One region of the Rhodomicrobium vannielii ATCC 17100 genome, then DNA from elsewhere that is predicted to be linked to it. Evidence: riboswitches for the same ligand, from Rfam matches in the RefSeq annotation. Region 1 holds a riboswitch; the other holds the start of a gene.

What was found. A riboswitch is a leader RNA that binds a small molecule or an ion and turns the genes downstream of it on or off. The one in region 1 is predicted to bind S-adenosylmethionine.
Region 2: linked by a shared signal. The riboswitch ahead of metZ (O-succinylhomoserine sulfhydrylase) and the one ahead of metX (homoserine O-acetyltransferase MetX) in region 1 are both predicted to bind S-adenosylmethionine.

The regions. Positions count from the first base shown of each region.
Region 1 covers NC_014664.1:1,413,391-1,421,462, forward strand. The annotation lists gene RVAN_RS06405 (cation diffusion facilitator family transporter) at 1-858, shown strand, start outside; gene RVAN_RS06410 (TIM barrel protein) at 892-1,812, opposite strand; gene RVAN_RS06415 (sugar phosphate isomerase/epimerase family protein) at 1,867-2,775, opposite strand; gene RVAN_RS06420 (pyridoxal phosphate-dependent aminotransferase) at 2,947-4,149, opposite strand; gene metW (methionine biosynthesis protein MetW) at 4,590-5,249, opposite strand; gene metX (homoserine O-acetyltransferase MetX) at 5,246-6,424, opposite strand; SAM riboswitch at 6,477-6,554, opposite strand; gene RVAN_RS06435 (hypothetical protein) at 6,628-6,849, opposite strand; gene RVAN_RS06440 (acyl-CoA dehydrogenase C-terminal domain-containing protein) at 7,321-8,072, shown strand, end outside.
Region 2 covers NC_014664.1:3,696,024-3,704,095, forward strand. The annotation lists gene RVAN_RS16985 (Tll0287-like domain-containing protein) at 1-571, opposite strand, end outside; gene cysG (siroheme synthase CysG) at 683-2,134, opposite strand; gene RVAN_RS16995 (CsbD family protein) at 2,310-2,510, opposite strand; gene RVAN_RS17000 (PRC-barrel domain-containing protein) at 2,675-3,064, shown strand; gene metZ (O-succinylhomoserine sulfhydrylase) at 3,116-4,309, opposite strand; SAM riboswitch at 4,350-4,427, opposite strand; gene RVAN_RS17010 (amidohydrolase family protein) at 4,554-5,999, opposite strand; gene RVAN_RS17020 (hypothetical protein) at 6,429-6,788, opposite strand; gene RVAN_RS17025 (hypothetical protein) at 6,954-7,592, opposite strand; gene ispH (4-hydroxy-3-methylbut-2-enyl diphosphate reductase) at 7,839-8,072, shown strand, end outside.

The DNA.
Region 1 (8,072 bases):
GCGGCGTTCGTTCTCGCGCTGAAATGGCTCGCCGCCGTGCTTACGGGGTCGGTGGCGCTGTGGTCCGACGCGCTTGAGAGCATCATCAATGTCGTGGTAGCCGCCGTCGCCTATTTCGCGCTGCGGCTCAGCGCGAAAGGAGCGGACGCCAATCATCAGTTCGGGCATTACAAGGTGGAGTATTTCTCCGCCGTGCTCGAAGGCGCGCTCATCGCCGTAGCGGCCATTGCGATTTTCCGCGAAGCGACCGCCAGCTTCTTCGATCCGAAGGCGCTCGATGCGCCGATCCTCGGCCTTGCGATCAACGGCGTCGCCACGGTCATCAACGCCGGCTGGGGATGGCATCTGACGCGCATCGGACGCCGCGAGCGCTCGCCCGCCCTGTATGCCGACGGCCAGCACGTATTATCCGACGTTGTTTCGTCGATCGGCGTCATCCTCGGGCTCATCGTCGGCGTCCTGACCGGCTGGCTCTGGCTCGACGCGATCATCGCGGCCTGCGTCGGCGGGTGGATTCTCATGGCAGGCTGGCGGCTCATGAAGGACAGCGTCGGCGGTTTGATGGACGTGGCCGCCGATCCCCGCACGCTCGCCGCCATCAAGACAACCATCGGAGCGCAGGCGAACGGCGCGCTCGAAGCGCATGATCTGCGCACGCGCGCCGCCGGCCCTGTCACCTTCATCGAATTTCATCTCGTGGTGCCCGCGACCATGACGGTAAGCGCCGCGCACGACATTTGCGACCGCATCGAAGCTGCCCTGAACAAGGAGGTGCCGGGTGCACGCGTTACGATCCATGTCGAGCCGGAAAATAAGGCGAAGCATGCGGGGATAAAGACGCGCTCTATGCGCGCGTAAAGACGGCACACTTTCCGTTCAGCACCTACGGCGTTACCCCTCGAAGCGGCTGTGCTGTGCTCGCTCGTACGTGGCGGCCAGATCGCGCGCGCGGGCCACGCCATCCGGCAACGCAAACCGATATTGCGCCGACAACTCCAGCAGGAACAGAGCGTCCGGCAGGAAAGCCAACTCGTCCATCAGGCTTGGCCACGGCAGCTTTCCCCAGCCGAGCGGCAGATGCAGGTCGCCGAGGCCATAGGCGACGCGCTCGGACGGCACGAAGATGGGCATATCGGCGGGATCGGCGAAGCAGTCGTGCAGGTGGAGATGCGCCGACGCGCGGCCGAGCGTCCCGGCCTCCGTTATGAAATCTGCACCGTCGGCGGCGCAGGCGAGCGCCGCATGCGCGAAGTCGAGGCAGCCCGTCACGTTCGGATGCGCGATAGCCGCAATCTCGCGTGCGATCTGCGACGGAAGCGGCGCGATCCGGCCGCGATCGGGCACATAGATGTTTTCAATGGCAAGGCTCATGCCACCCCGCGCCGCGACATCGGCAAGCGCGCGAAACACGTCGCGCTGGCGGGCGTAGGCTGTCTCGATCTGCCCTTCGTCGGCGCGTGCGATATGGCCGGTGTGCATGACGATGCGGTAGACGCCAAGCTCGGATGCTGCGGCGATGGCCGCTTCCGCAACGATCCGGTGACGGGCGAGGAGGTCCGGCGAGTCCATCGCGTTGACCCCCACCGGGCCATGCGCCGTAAATGCAAACGGCCTCGCCCCGATGGCGTGCGCCAGCCGCTTCATCTGATCGGGCAGCAAACGGCCGCCCGCGATGATATCGAGCGCGAACAGCGGCAGTTCCACGACGCCGACGCCCAGTTCCTCGGCGAGATCCAGATTGCGCCGGAGCGCCTCGAAATCGGGGTCTTCGCATGCCGCGCTCGCGAACCCCACCCCGCCAACGATTGCCATCGCGCGCTCCTCCGCTTCCGAATCCGCAAACGATAGCACGGAGGCGCGACTGGTTCAGGCGTTCGCGCGACCGGCCTTGTAGACCTCGATCATCTCGTGCATCTCGCGCACGCTGTCGTCGAGCGCGTACCAATAGCGCGGCGGCAGTTCGAGGTTGAAGATGACGTCCGGGCGGAAAGTGAAGCGCTTCATCATCTCCTGCCACGGCAGGTTGCCCCAGCCGATGGGCGCATGCAGATCGCCGATGCCATAGGCGAGCCGTTCGGCGTCCGAGTAGGTGCGGAGCTTCGTCGGATCGCCGAACGAATCATGAATATGCAGGTGGATCGCCACGCGCGCGAGCGCCTCGGCTTCCGCCAGAAAATCCGCCCCCTGCGCCGCGCATGTGATCGCACCATGCGAGAAGTCGAGGCATGCCAACACGCTCGGATGACCGATGGCCTCGATCTCGTGGGCAAGGCGCGACGGCAGCGCGGTCGTCTCGCCCTCTGCCGTCGCGAAGACATTCTCGACGGCGACGATGATGCCGTGCTCGGCGGCGACATCACCGAGCTTTGCGAAATAGTCCCGCTGGTTGCTATAGGCCGCTTCGATTGCCCCTGTGTCGTTCATCTTCATGACGCCGGTGTGGAAGACGACATGCGCCGCGCCGATTTCGGCCGCCGCCTCCACGCTCGCGCGCGCCACGTCGAAGTGACGCTCGGAAAGTTCGCGCTGCATGAAGTTCACCGCGATTGGCCCATGCGCCGTATAGGAGAGCGCGCGCGGTCGCAGCGCTTCCTTGAGGCGGCGCATCTGGCTCTGGATGACGCGTCCGCCCGCAATCAGATCCATCGCGAAAATCGGGATTTCTACGAAATCGACGCCGAGTTCCTGTGCCTGATCGAGATTGCGCCGCAGGATTTCAAATTGATAGTCGTCTCGAACCGCACTCGAGAAACCGGCTCCACGAACAGCCGCCATTTTTCACCTCTTCCTTTTGGCGCGAAAAATTACGCCGCGCCTGCGAAGCGATGATGACACGGCGATGGGGCGGAGGAGTGGCGCAACCTGCGCGTGGTCTGGCGCGATGACGCGCGCAAAAAAAGGCCGGGCGAGCCCGGCCTTGCTAGCGTTTTTCGCTCGACGGCGCTGCTACTTGAGGCTTGCGCAGAAGCGCTGGATGCGGCGGCCAGCTTCCTCAAGCTCCTTCGCGGATGTCGCGTAGGAGATGCGGAAATAAGGCGAAAGCCCGAAAGCCGCGCCGTGGACAACCGCCACGCCCTCGTCTTCGAGAAGCGCCGTTACCACGTCTTCGTCGTTCTCCAGCACCTTGCCGCCGGGCGTCTTCTTGCCGATCAGCCCCGCGCAGGACGGGAAGACATAGAACGCGCCTTCTGGCGTCGGGCAGGTGATGCCTTCGGCGTCGTTCAAGAGCGACACGATGAGGTCGCGCCGCTGCTTGAAGTTCTCCGCGCGCACGGGCAGGAAATCCTGCGTGCCGTTCAGCGCCTCGACGCTGGCCCATTGCGAAATGCTCGTCGGGTTCGACGTCGTCTGCGACTGAAGCGTCGTCATCGCCTTGATGAGCGCTTCGGGGCCGCCACAATAGCCGATACGCCAGCCGGTCATCGCATAGGCCTTCGACACGCCGTTCACGGTGAGCGTGCGGTCGTAAAGCTTGGGCTCGACCTCGGCGGGCGTCGTGAACTTGAAGCCGTCATAGACAAGGTGCTCGTACATGTCGTCGGACAGCACCCACACCTGCGGATGACGCAGCAGCACGTCGGTCAGCGCCTTCAACTCGTCGCGCGTATAGGCCGCGCCCGTCGGGTTCGACGGATGGTTGAAGATGACCCACTTCGTCCTCGGCGTGATGGCCGCTTCGAGCGTCTCGGGCGACAGTTTGAACTTCGTGCCGATGCCCGCTTCCGCAAACACGCAGGTGCCGCCCGCGAGCAGCACGATGTCCGGGTACGACACCCAGTAAGGCGCGGGGATCACCACCTCGTCGCCGGGGTTCAAAGTCGCGACCATGGCGTTGAAGATGACCTTCTTGCCGCCCGGCGCCGCCATGACCTGGCTCGGCTTGTAGTCGAGGTTGTTCTCGCGCTTGAACTTGGCGCATATCGCCTGCTTCAGCTCGGGGATGCCGTCGACGTTCGTATATTTCGTCTTGCCGTCGCGGATGGCCTTGATGGCGGCTTCCTTGATGTTGTCCGGCGTGTCGAAATCGGGCTCGCCCGCGCCGAGGCTGATCACGTCCTTGCCCGCCGCTTTCAGCTCGCGCGCCTTGGATGACACGGCGATGGTGGGCGAGGGCTTAACGCGAGCAAGCGCGTCGGACAGGAAGGCCATTATCTTTCTCCAGAAATACGGGAATGCGCACGGCAAACTATGCCTCTCGGGCAAGACGCGCAAGAGCGGTTTCCTTTGCCAAGCCCGGTTCGTGACTTAGGATGAAAGCATCGCCCCGCCCACCGAAAGGTAGAACACACTTTTCTGATGTAGCCCGTCCTCATTTGCTCTTTACATCGGAAAAGTTCGATGACACCCTTAACCCATGAGCAATGCAACGAAAGGAGGTGATCCGATGTCGAGTGGGATTTCAGCGCTGGAGCCACAGCTTGTGCGTGTCCTGACGTCGTTGGAGCAGCCTCCGGCGAATGCCTGATGCGTCATAGCGTTGCGCCATTGCATGGCGCAACGGGCTGTGTGACAGCCTATCTCACGGCCGCGAGGAAGCGACACCTCGCGGCTTTTTTGCGTCCGCCGTCCGGGCGGCCCACCAAACGCCCTCAGCCTTTGTCTCCCGCCGTCAGCAGGAATACCGCCTGCTGCGCGACGATGTTGTGCATGAAAGCTGGAACACGACTGCCGAGCGGTCGCCCGTTCGGCGACAGCGCGAAGGAGCGCTCGACCCGGGCGCCCGCCACATCGCACAACTCGCGAAAATCCGCGATGGTGCAGAAATGGATGTTCGGCGTCTCGTACCACGCTTCCGGCAGGTTCCAGGTTACGGGCATGCGTCCGTTGAACAGGATCTGCGTGCGGATGCGCCAGTGCCCGAAATTCGGAAACGAGACGATCACATGGCGCGCGATGCGTAGCAGTTCCTGAAGCACCTCCTTCGGGCGCGTGGTCGCCTGAAGCGTCTGCGATAGGATCGCGTAGTCGAAGGCGAGATCGGGATAGTTAACGAGGTCGTGGTCCGCGTCGCCCTGGATCACGGACAGACCCTTCGCCACGCAGAAATTCACGCCGGATTGCGAGAGTTCGATGCCGCGCCCGTCCACATTCTTCTTTTCTTCGAGAAGCTTCAGCAACTGCCCGGTGCCGCAGCCGACATCGAGCACGCGCGCGCCGTCCTCCACCATGCCTGCGATGAGCAGAAGGTCGATGCGGTGTTGCACCGCCTGCGCCGAGGCAAAAGTCGCGCTGTCTTCATAGGCCGTCATCTTGCCCTCCGGGCCGCCGGCAGGCCGCGCTTCGCGCGCGCGGATTCGAGGAAGCCGCGCACGGTGTCGAACAACTCCGGCTCATGCAGCAGAAACGCGTCGTGGCCCTTGTCGCTCTCGATCTCGACGAAGCTCACATTCGCCGCCACCGCGTTCAGCGCCTGTACAACGGCACGGCTCTCACGCGTTGGATACAGCCAGTCGCTCGTAAACGACACGAGGCAGAACCGCGTCTTCGTGCCGGTGAAATTGTTCGCAAGCACGCCATCGCAGTCGGCCGCAAGGTCGAAATAATCCATGGCGCGGGTGATATAGAGATAGCTGTTCGCGTCGAAACGATCGACGAAGCTGATGCCCTGATATCGAAGGTAGCTTTCCACCTGGAAATCGGCGTCGAAGCCGAAAGTGACCTTCTGCCGATTTTGAAGGTTGCGGCCGAACTTCCGGTGCAGCGCGTCATCGGAAAGGTAGGTTATGTGCGCTGCCATCCGCGCCACCGCGAGGCCCTTTGCCGGGTTCGTGCCGTCCTCAAGATAACGGCCGCCGCGCCATTCCGGATCGGCCATGACGGATTGTCGGCCGACCTCGTTGAACGCGATGTTCTGCGACGATTGGCGCGCGGCGGTTGCGATCGGCATCGCGGAAAAAACGCGTTCGCCGTAGCTCGCGCACCATTCGAGCGCCTGCATGCCCCCCATCGAGCCGCCAAGCACGCAGAAAAGCTCCGAGATTTCGAGATGATCGATCAGCCGCGTCTGCGCTCGCACCATGTCGTCGATGGTGATGACGGGGAAGTCGAGCCCCCACGGCTTGCCAGTCGCGGGGTTGATCGATGCCGGGCCGGTCGAGCCCATGCATCCGCCGATCACGTTCGAGCAGATGACGAAATATCGCGTCGTATCGACCGGCTTGCCGGGCCCGACGAGCGTCTCCCACCAGCCGGGCTTTCCCGTCATCGGGTGCCGGTCGGCGACGTGCTGATCGCCCGTCAGCGCATGGCAGACGAGAATTGCGTTGGTTTTGTCCGCGTTCAGTTCGCCATAGGTCTGGTAAGCGATCTGGAAGGTTTCGAGCGAACGTCCGCAATCGAGCGGCAGAGGCTCGCGGCTTTGGAAAAGCTGACACGCTAACGGAATTGTCCGGTACTCGCTGCCGGTAACAAGCAACCTGCTCATTTGGGAAACGGCCTAACCCTCTCGACGGACGGCCGACCGTTAACGCGCCGGACCGGGGCGAGCCACGGCCTTTTAGCGAGTTTTTTAACGTGGCTGCAAGCCGGCCGGCCAAATCACCACGATTCACAAATAAAGGACGCCAGACGGCCTACGTCAAGTGCTGCCGAGTCAGCGCCCGAGCCGTCTGGGGTTGTAGCGTGCTATCAGCCGACCTGCGTTTCGCGGTCTTCTTGCGTTTCGGCGGTCTTGTCTTCCAGTCCGTTGCGATGGTGAAGGACGGTAAGAACCTCCAGGACGACCACGGCGAATTCGTTGAATTCCCAGCCGCGTCGTTCGGAATCAAGCCAGAGATGCTCGATCTTCTTTTCCATCGACGTCGTGAATTTGGGCCGGAGAGGTGGCGCTAAATCGATCTTCTTTTCCATCGGCGGCACGAGCCTATTATTGATATTGGCTATCAGGCTTCTTTCTGTACGCATTACATCCACCCCTTACGCTATGAGCTTGATCGCGCTATTCGCCGGCTCGAATAAGGCAAGCAACTCGTTTTTCCCAATACTCCACGTCTATTCCGTCGAATTTCAACGGCGACACGAAGTGTTTATGAGCATGTGATCGGACGAAAGCCTTCTCATCCGATACCATTTTCAATGGCCCTGCTCCCCGATCTTCCATACCCTCCCGAGCTTTGACTGTTCGTGAGGGTTTCCACACAAGCACCGCCGAACACAAAGGTCTGTGACAAAAGTCAACGCTTCTGCACCTTTAGGCGGGATCGCGTTTTGCTTGCCATTGACGTATACGTAAACTACTTAACGCATGCAGCAGCGCGACGGCCGGCCTTTCGCCGGCGGACCGGCGCTGAAAGCTCGAAAAAGGACCAGGGAGGGAAGACAATGCCCAGCTACAAGGCGCCGCTCGACGATTACCGCTTCATCCTGAATGAGCTGTGGGAAGCGCGCGAATTGTCGGCCATGCCGGGATTCGAAGACGCGACGCCGGACGTCATAGCGAGCGTGCTCGATGAAGCGGCGAAATTCTGCGAGGAGATTCTTCACCCGCTGAACCAGAGCGGCGACGCGGAAGGCTGCGTCTTCGAGAACGGCACCGTGCGCACGCCGAAAGGCTTCAAGCAAGCCTATGACAAATATGTCGAAGGCGGATGGCCATCGATGAACGCGTCGCCCGAGCATGGCGGCCAGGGCTTGCCGCACACGGTCGGCTTTGCGATCGAGGAGTTCATCTGCTCCGCGAACCTCGCTTTCGGCCCGTATCCCGGCCTCACGGCCGGTGCTTATTCGGCCATCGCCTCTCATGCCAGCGACGAATTGAAAGCGCTCTATCTTCCGAAGATGGTGTCGGGCGAATGGTCCGGGACGATGTGTCTCACCGAACCGCATTGCGGCACCGATCTCGGCCTCATGAAGACACGCGCGGTCCCGGCCGAAGACGGCAGCTACACCATCACCGGCACAAAGATCTTCATCACCTCGGGTGAGCACGACCTCACGAACAACATCATCCACCTCGTTCTCGCGAAGCTGCCCGATGCGCCCGCCGGGTCCAAGGGCGTCTCGCTGTTCGTGGTGCCGAAATTCCTGCCGGACGACGATGGCGAGCCGGGCGCGCGCAACGCCGTTTCATGCGG
Region 2 (8,072 bases), 1.7 Mb from region 1:
GCTTCGTCAGCGTGAACGCCCCTCGGATGTCGCCCGCACTGTAGCCCGTCGCCTTGTCGTCGGGATAGAGCTCCGCGAGTTTCGCCTTGACGGGTTCGGCCAGGTTCGTCCCGTGACACGCCAGGCATGGTTCGGCCGCCGTTGGGATCGCCTTCATGTAGCGGAAGTTGCGCTGGCCACCGCTTTCCACGACTTCGGCCCTTTCGAGTTTCGTCGGGTCCGCGCCGCCCGCTTTCGCCGCGTCGAAACGAGCGAGCGTCTCCGCCTCCCACGCGTCGGGTGCGGTCGCGGGATTGCGAAGCTTTAGCGATGTACGCCGGACAATCCAACCGCCGGTCGACGCTTCGGAAGCGATCGCGGGTGCCGCAGTGTTGCACACGCTAATGGCGGCGACCGGGCCGCCCTCTTTCATCGCGCCGACGAGTTCACCCTTCAGCTTGTCGGCGAAACGACCGACGATACCGCGCGCTTCGACCGCAAGAGCCTCGGGGCTCGCTGCTTCCTCCGCCTCCGCCGCCGCGACGCCCAGAATCGCCATGGCGATCGCGATCCCGCCCGTTCGAAAAGCCATTTCAACGCTCCCTGTTTTGTTGCGCTGCCCCGGCGGGCCTGCGCCTTCGTATTCATGATGGCGCATATATAGCACGGGCGCGAACGCCGGAAGACCGCAAAAAGTAAGGGCTTACACAGGCGTCATGGTGGCGGGGATATGCGCATTTGAGAATATGCCCGGTTCGTCCGACACCGGCCCGCCACGTGGCACGAGCCTTTCCCGCAACGCGACGACCGTGCCGAGGATCACAAGCGCCGGGCCGACAATCCCCTCGCTCGCTGCCGCTCCGGCGATGGTCTCGACCGTGCCCGTCACGACGCGCTGATTCGGTCGCGTACCGTTTTCCACGATGGCGGCGGGAAGCGCCGGGTTGCCGCCATGCGCCACGAATTGATGCATAAGCGACTCGAGCTGCCCAAGCCCCATGAAAATCACGACCGTCTGATGCGGCTGCACGAGCGCCTCCCAGCCGAGGCTCAGGCCACCGCCGCTTCGCGCGTGTCCTGTGACGAAAACGCAGGCCTGCGCGTGATCGCGATGCGTCAGCGGAATGCCCGCATAGGCCGAGCAGCCCGCCGCCGAGGTCACGCCAGGCACGACCTGCACCGAAATACCCGCAGCGGCCAACGCCTCGATCTCTTCGCCGCCGCGCCCGAACATGAACGGATCGCCGCCCTTGAGGCGCAGCACGCGCTTTCCCTCTTTCGCAAGCCGCACGAGCTTCGCGGAAATTTCCTCCTGCGGGACGGCGTGCCTATCCGGCTCCTTGCCGACATAGATGTGCTCGGCTTCACGGCGCACGAGGTTCAGGATGCCGGGCGGCAGGAGGCGATCATAGAGCACGACATCGGCGCGTTGCATGAGGCGGAGCGCGCGAAAGGTCAGAAGGTCCGGGTCGCCCGGCCCTGCGCCGACGAGATAGACCTCGCCCTGAGCAAGCTCGGTATCGTCCGCCGCGTCGAGCGCGCGTTCGAGTTCGGCCCGCGCCTCGTCCTCGCGCCCCGCGAGAAAGCGATCCGCGACGCGGCCTTCGAGCGCCCTCTCCCAGAAGCGGCGGCGCTGCGAAAGATCCGAAAGCCGCTGGCCCAGTCGCTCGCGATATGAGCCGACCAGCGCGACGAGGCGGCCATAGGCGGTGGGAATCGTGCTTTCGAGGCGGGCGCGGATCATGCGGGCGAAGATGGGCGACGCGCCGCCGGTCGAGATGGCGATCACGAGCGGATCGCGGTCTACGATGGCGGGCATGATAAAGTCGCAAAGCTCGGGCGTGTCGGCGACGTTGATGGGCACGCGCGCCTCGCGGGCAAGCGCGGCCATCGCCTCGTCGGACGCGCGGTCGCCGGTCGCGGCGAAGGCAAGCGCGAGACCTGCCATGTCGGCAGCCGACGGGGCACGCGTTTCATGCACGAAATGCGGATCGTCAACGATTGCGCGAAAGTCGTCGCCGAGATGGGTGGCGAAGACGCTGACGCGCGCGCCCGCGCGAAGGGCAAGCTCGGCGCGACGAGCGGCGGGCGCGCCGCCACCGGCTACGGCGACGGTTTTGCCCTTGAGTTGAAAGAAGATGGGAAGCTGTTCCACGGGTCGGCTCACTTTTTGGGCTGTAGGGCTAACCCATCGCGCGCGGTTTTGCGCGAGAAAAATGCGAAGTGGAGATTCCACCGCCCGTCAAACACCCCCTCCGCTGCCCGAACACGAAAAAGGCCCGCGGTGAGGCGAGCCTTTTTGTGCGGCTTGAGCCGCGCGAACATCGAAATTAGTGAAGCGAGCGATGCCACTCGTCAACCTGACGCTCCGCTTCCTCTTTCGAAACGCCGTAGCGTTCCTGAATTTTGCCCGCGAGTACTTGCGCATCGCCTTTGGCTTCGGTCAAGTCGTCGTGGGTCAGCTTGCCCCATTGCTGTTGCACCTTGCCCTCGAACTGCTTCCAGTTTCCCGAAATCTGATCCCAATTCATGGATTGTCCTCCAATTGACTGTTGGGTGAACGATTGCCACCTGCAAATGTTCCCCAAGGCACGCTCCCGAACCTTTGGCAAAGCTTAAGTTTGTTGGCGATTGCTCACCTAGAGAAGGGAACGAGACCGCCCAAGCTTTGTTTCGCGCGAAGGAGGACTGCAACATGCAAACAGACCGAACGGATGCGATAACTCCCGGCCGCAAGCTGATATCGAGCGATGATGTCGAAGGTGCTTACGTCTATGGCGCCGGCGACGAGCGGATCGGGACCATCGAGGAAATCATGATCGATTGCGTGGGCGGGCGTGTCGCTTACGCCGTAGTCGACTTTGGCGGCTTTCTGGGAATCGGCCGTAGCGAGCGCCCGATCCCGTGGTCGGCGCTCCGCTATGACGAGGATCTCGACGCTTTCCGCACCAACATAACCAAGGAGCAGCTTGAGAACTCGCCGCCGCTCGACGACGAGGCCTTCGCGAGCACGGACTGGGAAAGCCGCACGCACGAGCATTATACCGTCCAGCCCTATTGGTCGAACCCATCGATCAATCGCTGAGGCCCTGATCGCATACCGGAGCGCCAGCGCTCCGGTATGGCTCTTGCGCCGTCAAACCTTGGTGAGCGCCTGCGCGATGTCGGTGATGAGATCGTCCGCGTGCTCAAGCCCCACCGAGAGCCTGAGCGTTCCCGCCGTGATACCAAGCTCCGCCTTCGCTTCGTCTGACAATTTCTGATGCGTGGTCGTGGCCGGATGCGCGATCAGCGATTTCGCATCGCCGAGATTGTTGGAGATCTTGATGACCCGCAGCGCGTCCAGAAACCGGAACGTGGCGTCCTTGTCTCCGTCGAGCGAGAAAGCCACGAGCGGCCCGCCTGACGCCATCTGCCGTTTCGCGAGCGCCGCCTGTGGGTGATCGGCGCGGCCCGGATACATCACGCGCGCGATGCCGCGTTGTTCGCTCAGAAAGTCCGCGATCTTCGCCGCGCTGGCGCTTTCGCGCTCGACACGCACGGTCAGCGTTTCGAGGCCCTTCAGCATCACCCAGGCGTTGAAAGCCGAGAGCGTCGGGCCGGTCTGGCGCAGGAAGCCCTGCACGTGCTCCTCGATGAATTTCGTCGTCGATAGAATGACGCCACCGAGACATCGCCCCTGCCCGTCGATGTGCTTCGTCGCCGAGTAGATGACGACATCGGCGCCGAACTTGAGAGGCCGTTGCAGAAGCGGCGTCGCGAAGACGTTGTCCACCATCAGGATCGCGCCCGCGTCATGCGCGATGCCAGCGACGCCTTCGATGTCGACGATGTCGAGCGTGGGGTTGGCGGGGCTTTCGCAGAACAGCACGCGCGTGTTCGGGCGAATGGCCGCGCGCCAGGCGTCGAGGTCGCGACCGTCGACAACGGTGGATTCGATGCCGAAGCGCGGGAGGATTTCCTCGATGATGGCGCGGCTTGCACCGAACACGGCCTTCGCGCCGATCACATGATCGCCAGCCCGGAGATACGAGGCGAGCGAGGCGAACACTGCCGCCATGCCCGACGCCGTACCGCGCGCCGCCTCTGCGCCCTCAAGCGCGGCGATGCGCGTCTCGAACATGGTGACGGTCGGGTTGCCGTAGCGGCTGTAGACGTAGCCTTCGGCTTCGCCCTTGAAGCGGGCTTCGGCCTCGGCGGCGCTCTCATAGGTAAAGCCTGAGTTCAGATACAACGCTTCGGACGTCTCGCCGTGGGGCGAGCGCAACGTGCCGGAATGGACGAGAAGCGTATCGGGATGAAGGCCGTCAAGCCCCGTATGATCGGACATTATAACCCCTCATGGGCGCTAAAATGCCGTAAGCCTTCAAGAGAGAGGGCGAGCGGCCTTTTAGCAATTTGTTTAGCGTGGCTGCAAGCCGGCCGGCAAAGGGACCACGTTCGAAGGCCAGCTAACACCCGCGTGCACTTTCCCGTCAAGGGCAACCGCCGAAGAAATATGCCCGCCCTATGAAACCGCGCACCGAAAAAAGATCGACGCGCGTATCCCATCGGGTCGGGCATGAGATTTCGTGTCACGCAGCGAGCGAGGCGGCGCGCTCCGCCGCTATCGGCCGTGCGCAGGCCCACTTCGCCACCTGCTGGATGTCGTAGAAGCGGCACGCCTCCATCAGCATCCGGCATTCGGTCCAAACGTCGCCATCCACGATGGGCATGAACAGGTCGTGGATATTGTCGACGCCGAGATAGGTCCGCACCCCCGCCGCGAGCAGCTTCGGGAACGGCGCGATGGAATTGTGCAGCGGCGCCGTCATCGGCAGTTGCGCCATGCTGAGCGCGGCGGACGGGCAGATCACGATGCCCATATCGGCGTCGAGGATCTTCTGGATGATGCGGTCCTGCTCGCGCTCGCTTTTCGCGCCGAGCGAAATCGCATGCACACCGAAGACGCGGCCCTGCATGCCATGCTCAATGGTCTTTTCGGCGAGAAGCTCCGTCTCGTTTTCGAGCGGGTTGTTCTCCTGATCCACGTGCACATCCACCGGCTTGCCGAGGCGTTTCGCGAGGTCGAGGATCGTATCGAGATGCGCCTCGGGGCGTGGACGGTCGCGCGAGGGCAGCCCGCCGCAATAATCGGCCATCGCGCAGGCTTCGGCATATTGCTCGTAGGACGCGGGGTCGAGCACGCCTTGCAGCGGCTGAACGCCAACCTCGAAGTGAATTTGATCCGCATAGCGCTTCTTCACCTCGACCGCCGCCTTGATCGGCAGCAGGCCCACGGTGGAGTCCGCGTCGACCATCGTTCGGCAATAGGTCACGCCTTGCGCGATCATCGTCTCAAGGCCGCGGCTGATGCGCTCGACGAGATCGTCGTGGGTGTAGTTTTCCTTGAGGTAGCGGTAAATCTCCCACTTCTTCTGCATGTCGACCTGGCTGAGCCGCAGGTTATCCATGTTCACGAGGTAGGCCTTGTCGAAATGCGCGTGATGGCTCGCGAAACCGCCAAGCTTCTCGACCGCTTCCATGAAGTGAAGCCGAAGGTTCCACGGCTCGGAATTATCGGAGAGCTTGTAGCGGAACGTGCCCTTGTTCGTGTCCCGCACGATCTGCTGCAAGGTTTCGATGCCGACATCGCAATCGGTGATAAGCGGAATGCCGTTCTCGATACAGAGCTTGCGGATGAGCTTCGCGTCCGACGATTCGTCGTAGTCGTTGTCGCCCGTCAGCACGTTGATGACGAGGTCGAAGCGGTTCTCGTTCAGAAATGTGCGGATGTTCGGCGCGCGGCCGTCGGTGATCTTGTGAATCTCGACCGTGTCGATGCCGTGACGCGTGAGAAATCTGTGCGTGCCCGGCGTTGCAAAAACGTCGACTTCAAGGCTTAGAAATTGCTTGATCGCGGGAAGCATTCTTGCCTTGTCGTCCTCCTTGCCCGCACTGATAAGGACTTTCTTTCTGCTCTTTCGCCCCAAAAGCTTAAGATTGAAGGCGAGCATTTCCAGCGATATACCGTCGTTCATTCCATTTACCCCTTGCGTGACGTTCCCCCCTCGTGCTAGTTTTCCGGCTTCTCCTTCTCACATGCGCCGATGAACTTGCCGAAACTTGCCCCTCCGCAAATGGCCGCATGGTGATGAAATGCGCCTCACTCGTCAATGGCGAAATGGCGCTTTCGCGAAAATTCACAATTTTGGGAATAAACACCGGCGTTCGACGCGCGTTGAACGAAGCTTTTGACGGGACTGCGAGCGCAGTTCGCGGCAAGGAATACGCGGCGTCGGCGCGAACGCCGCCTTTGCCGCTCGATCGGCGCGCGGTTTGAAGACGTACGGTCGAATTTCGCCAGCGGCCGGGTCACCCTCCACGGCTCGACCGGGCGCAAGTCAGCCGCAGTTTTCGCGCCGAATTCGCCAAAGCGCCCTGTCGCATGTTGCTCGGAACGGTTCGGCTCAGACGGCGGGCTTCAGCAGAAAACCGGCCTTGTTCATGCACGCAGTGAAGGTTGCGGCGTACATCTCGTCGGACTGTCGTCGGGTGCGGATCGTCGCGCCAAGATTGACGTCGCCCGAAGACGACGCCCTTTGCGAATGGTCGGACTGTCCGACTTTCTGAACCGCCACGCCGGCGGCCAGCGCCTTCGCCTTGCAATCGTTTTCAGCGAATTGCTGCGCCAGTTCCCGCTCCGTTGCCGTCTTGTACCGTTCCGGCTCAGTCAGAACAAACTGATTCGCGGTCGGGACCGATGTTGCGGCGGGAGCGCAAGCGGCGGCTAGCAAGGCCAAAGCCAGTAGTGGGAGCGAACGCAGCACGGCATCTCATCCACAAACGATAAAGTTTTATACGTTTTAGCATGAAATGCGTGAAAGGGAAGCCCAAGCTTCGCCTCTGCTTAACGGCAGTTCTCACTTAGCGCATGTCGCTCACGGTTCGGCGCACCGACTAATCAACGAGCGATCCGCGTTTACCTCGCTTCTTTAAGCGGCGCCGGGGCCCTTCTTCTCAAAGGCGAACGAGACCGTGTAATCCTGCGGGGTCGTGCCATCGCGCACCGGGATTGCAACATCCCGAACCAGCGCGAAATAGGAAATCGGGTTTTGTGTGGTGATGTTCACGGAGACGTTGAAGGTCTCGGACTTGACCTTGTTTTTCGCCTTGTCGAGCACCTGCATCACGATGGACAGAGTTACCGCTCCCGGCTTGCCCTTGGGGCCGAGGAGCACCCGGCCCGCTAGGCCGTATTTGACCTGCACCACGCCCATTGTGGCCTGGCATTCGCGCGCCGTCTTCGTGATTTCCGCGCGATGGATGACTGCGGACGCGTCGCCGATTCGGTTGCTGTCATAGATCGTCACGTAGCGCTGGCCACCCTCGACCTGAAGGGGAGGGCATCCCGCGGCCGCCGCCATTTCAACCGGGCCATCCGAGTTCGTGCGAGCGGCCGTAATCATGCTGTCTTCGGTGATGATCGGGGTCCACGAAGGCTCTGCCTTTTTGCCCGAGAAGATGCCGCCGTCGCCGATGGACGGCATTTGCGACAGCCCGCAGGCGCTGACCGATACGGCTATGCAACCGCAACCAAGCAGCCGCAGCACTGCCGTTAAAGATCCCCTCATGTGCCCCATCGTTCCTTCTTTACCAAAGATTTAAACACTTCCCTCAAAGCCCGCGACTTTGAGTAGCGTTGCTTTTTTATGGTTTGTCGCGCTCATTATTGCTACAACATGGCACCGGATTTCGAGCGCGCTCCGCGAGCCTAACGAGCCGGAGAGAGGGCCGCAAGCTTCGACGCTCCCCTTCCCTGCCAAATTTGACCTTTTTGCGGAGTTCCGCACGCCTTTTGCGATCGCTCAGTTCTGGAGATGGACCTGATGACGGAAAAACCACGCCTTGAAGTTCTCCTCGCCGCGCCCAGAGGGTTTTGCGCTGGTGTGGACCGCGCGATTCAGATCGTGGAAATGGCGATTGAGAAGTTCGGCGCGCCGGTCTATGTCCGTCATGAAATCGTCCATAATCGCACGGTCGTAGAGAGCCTCGAAGCGAAGGGCGCGATCTTCGTCGAGGAGCTGAACGAGATTCCCAGCACCGACGCACCG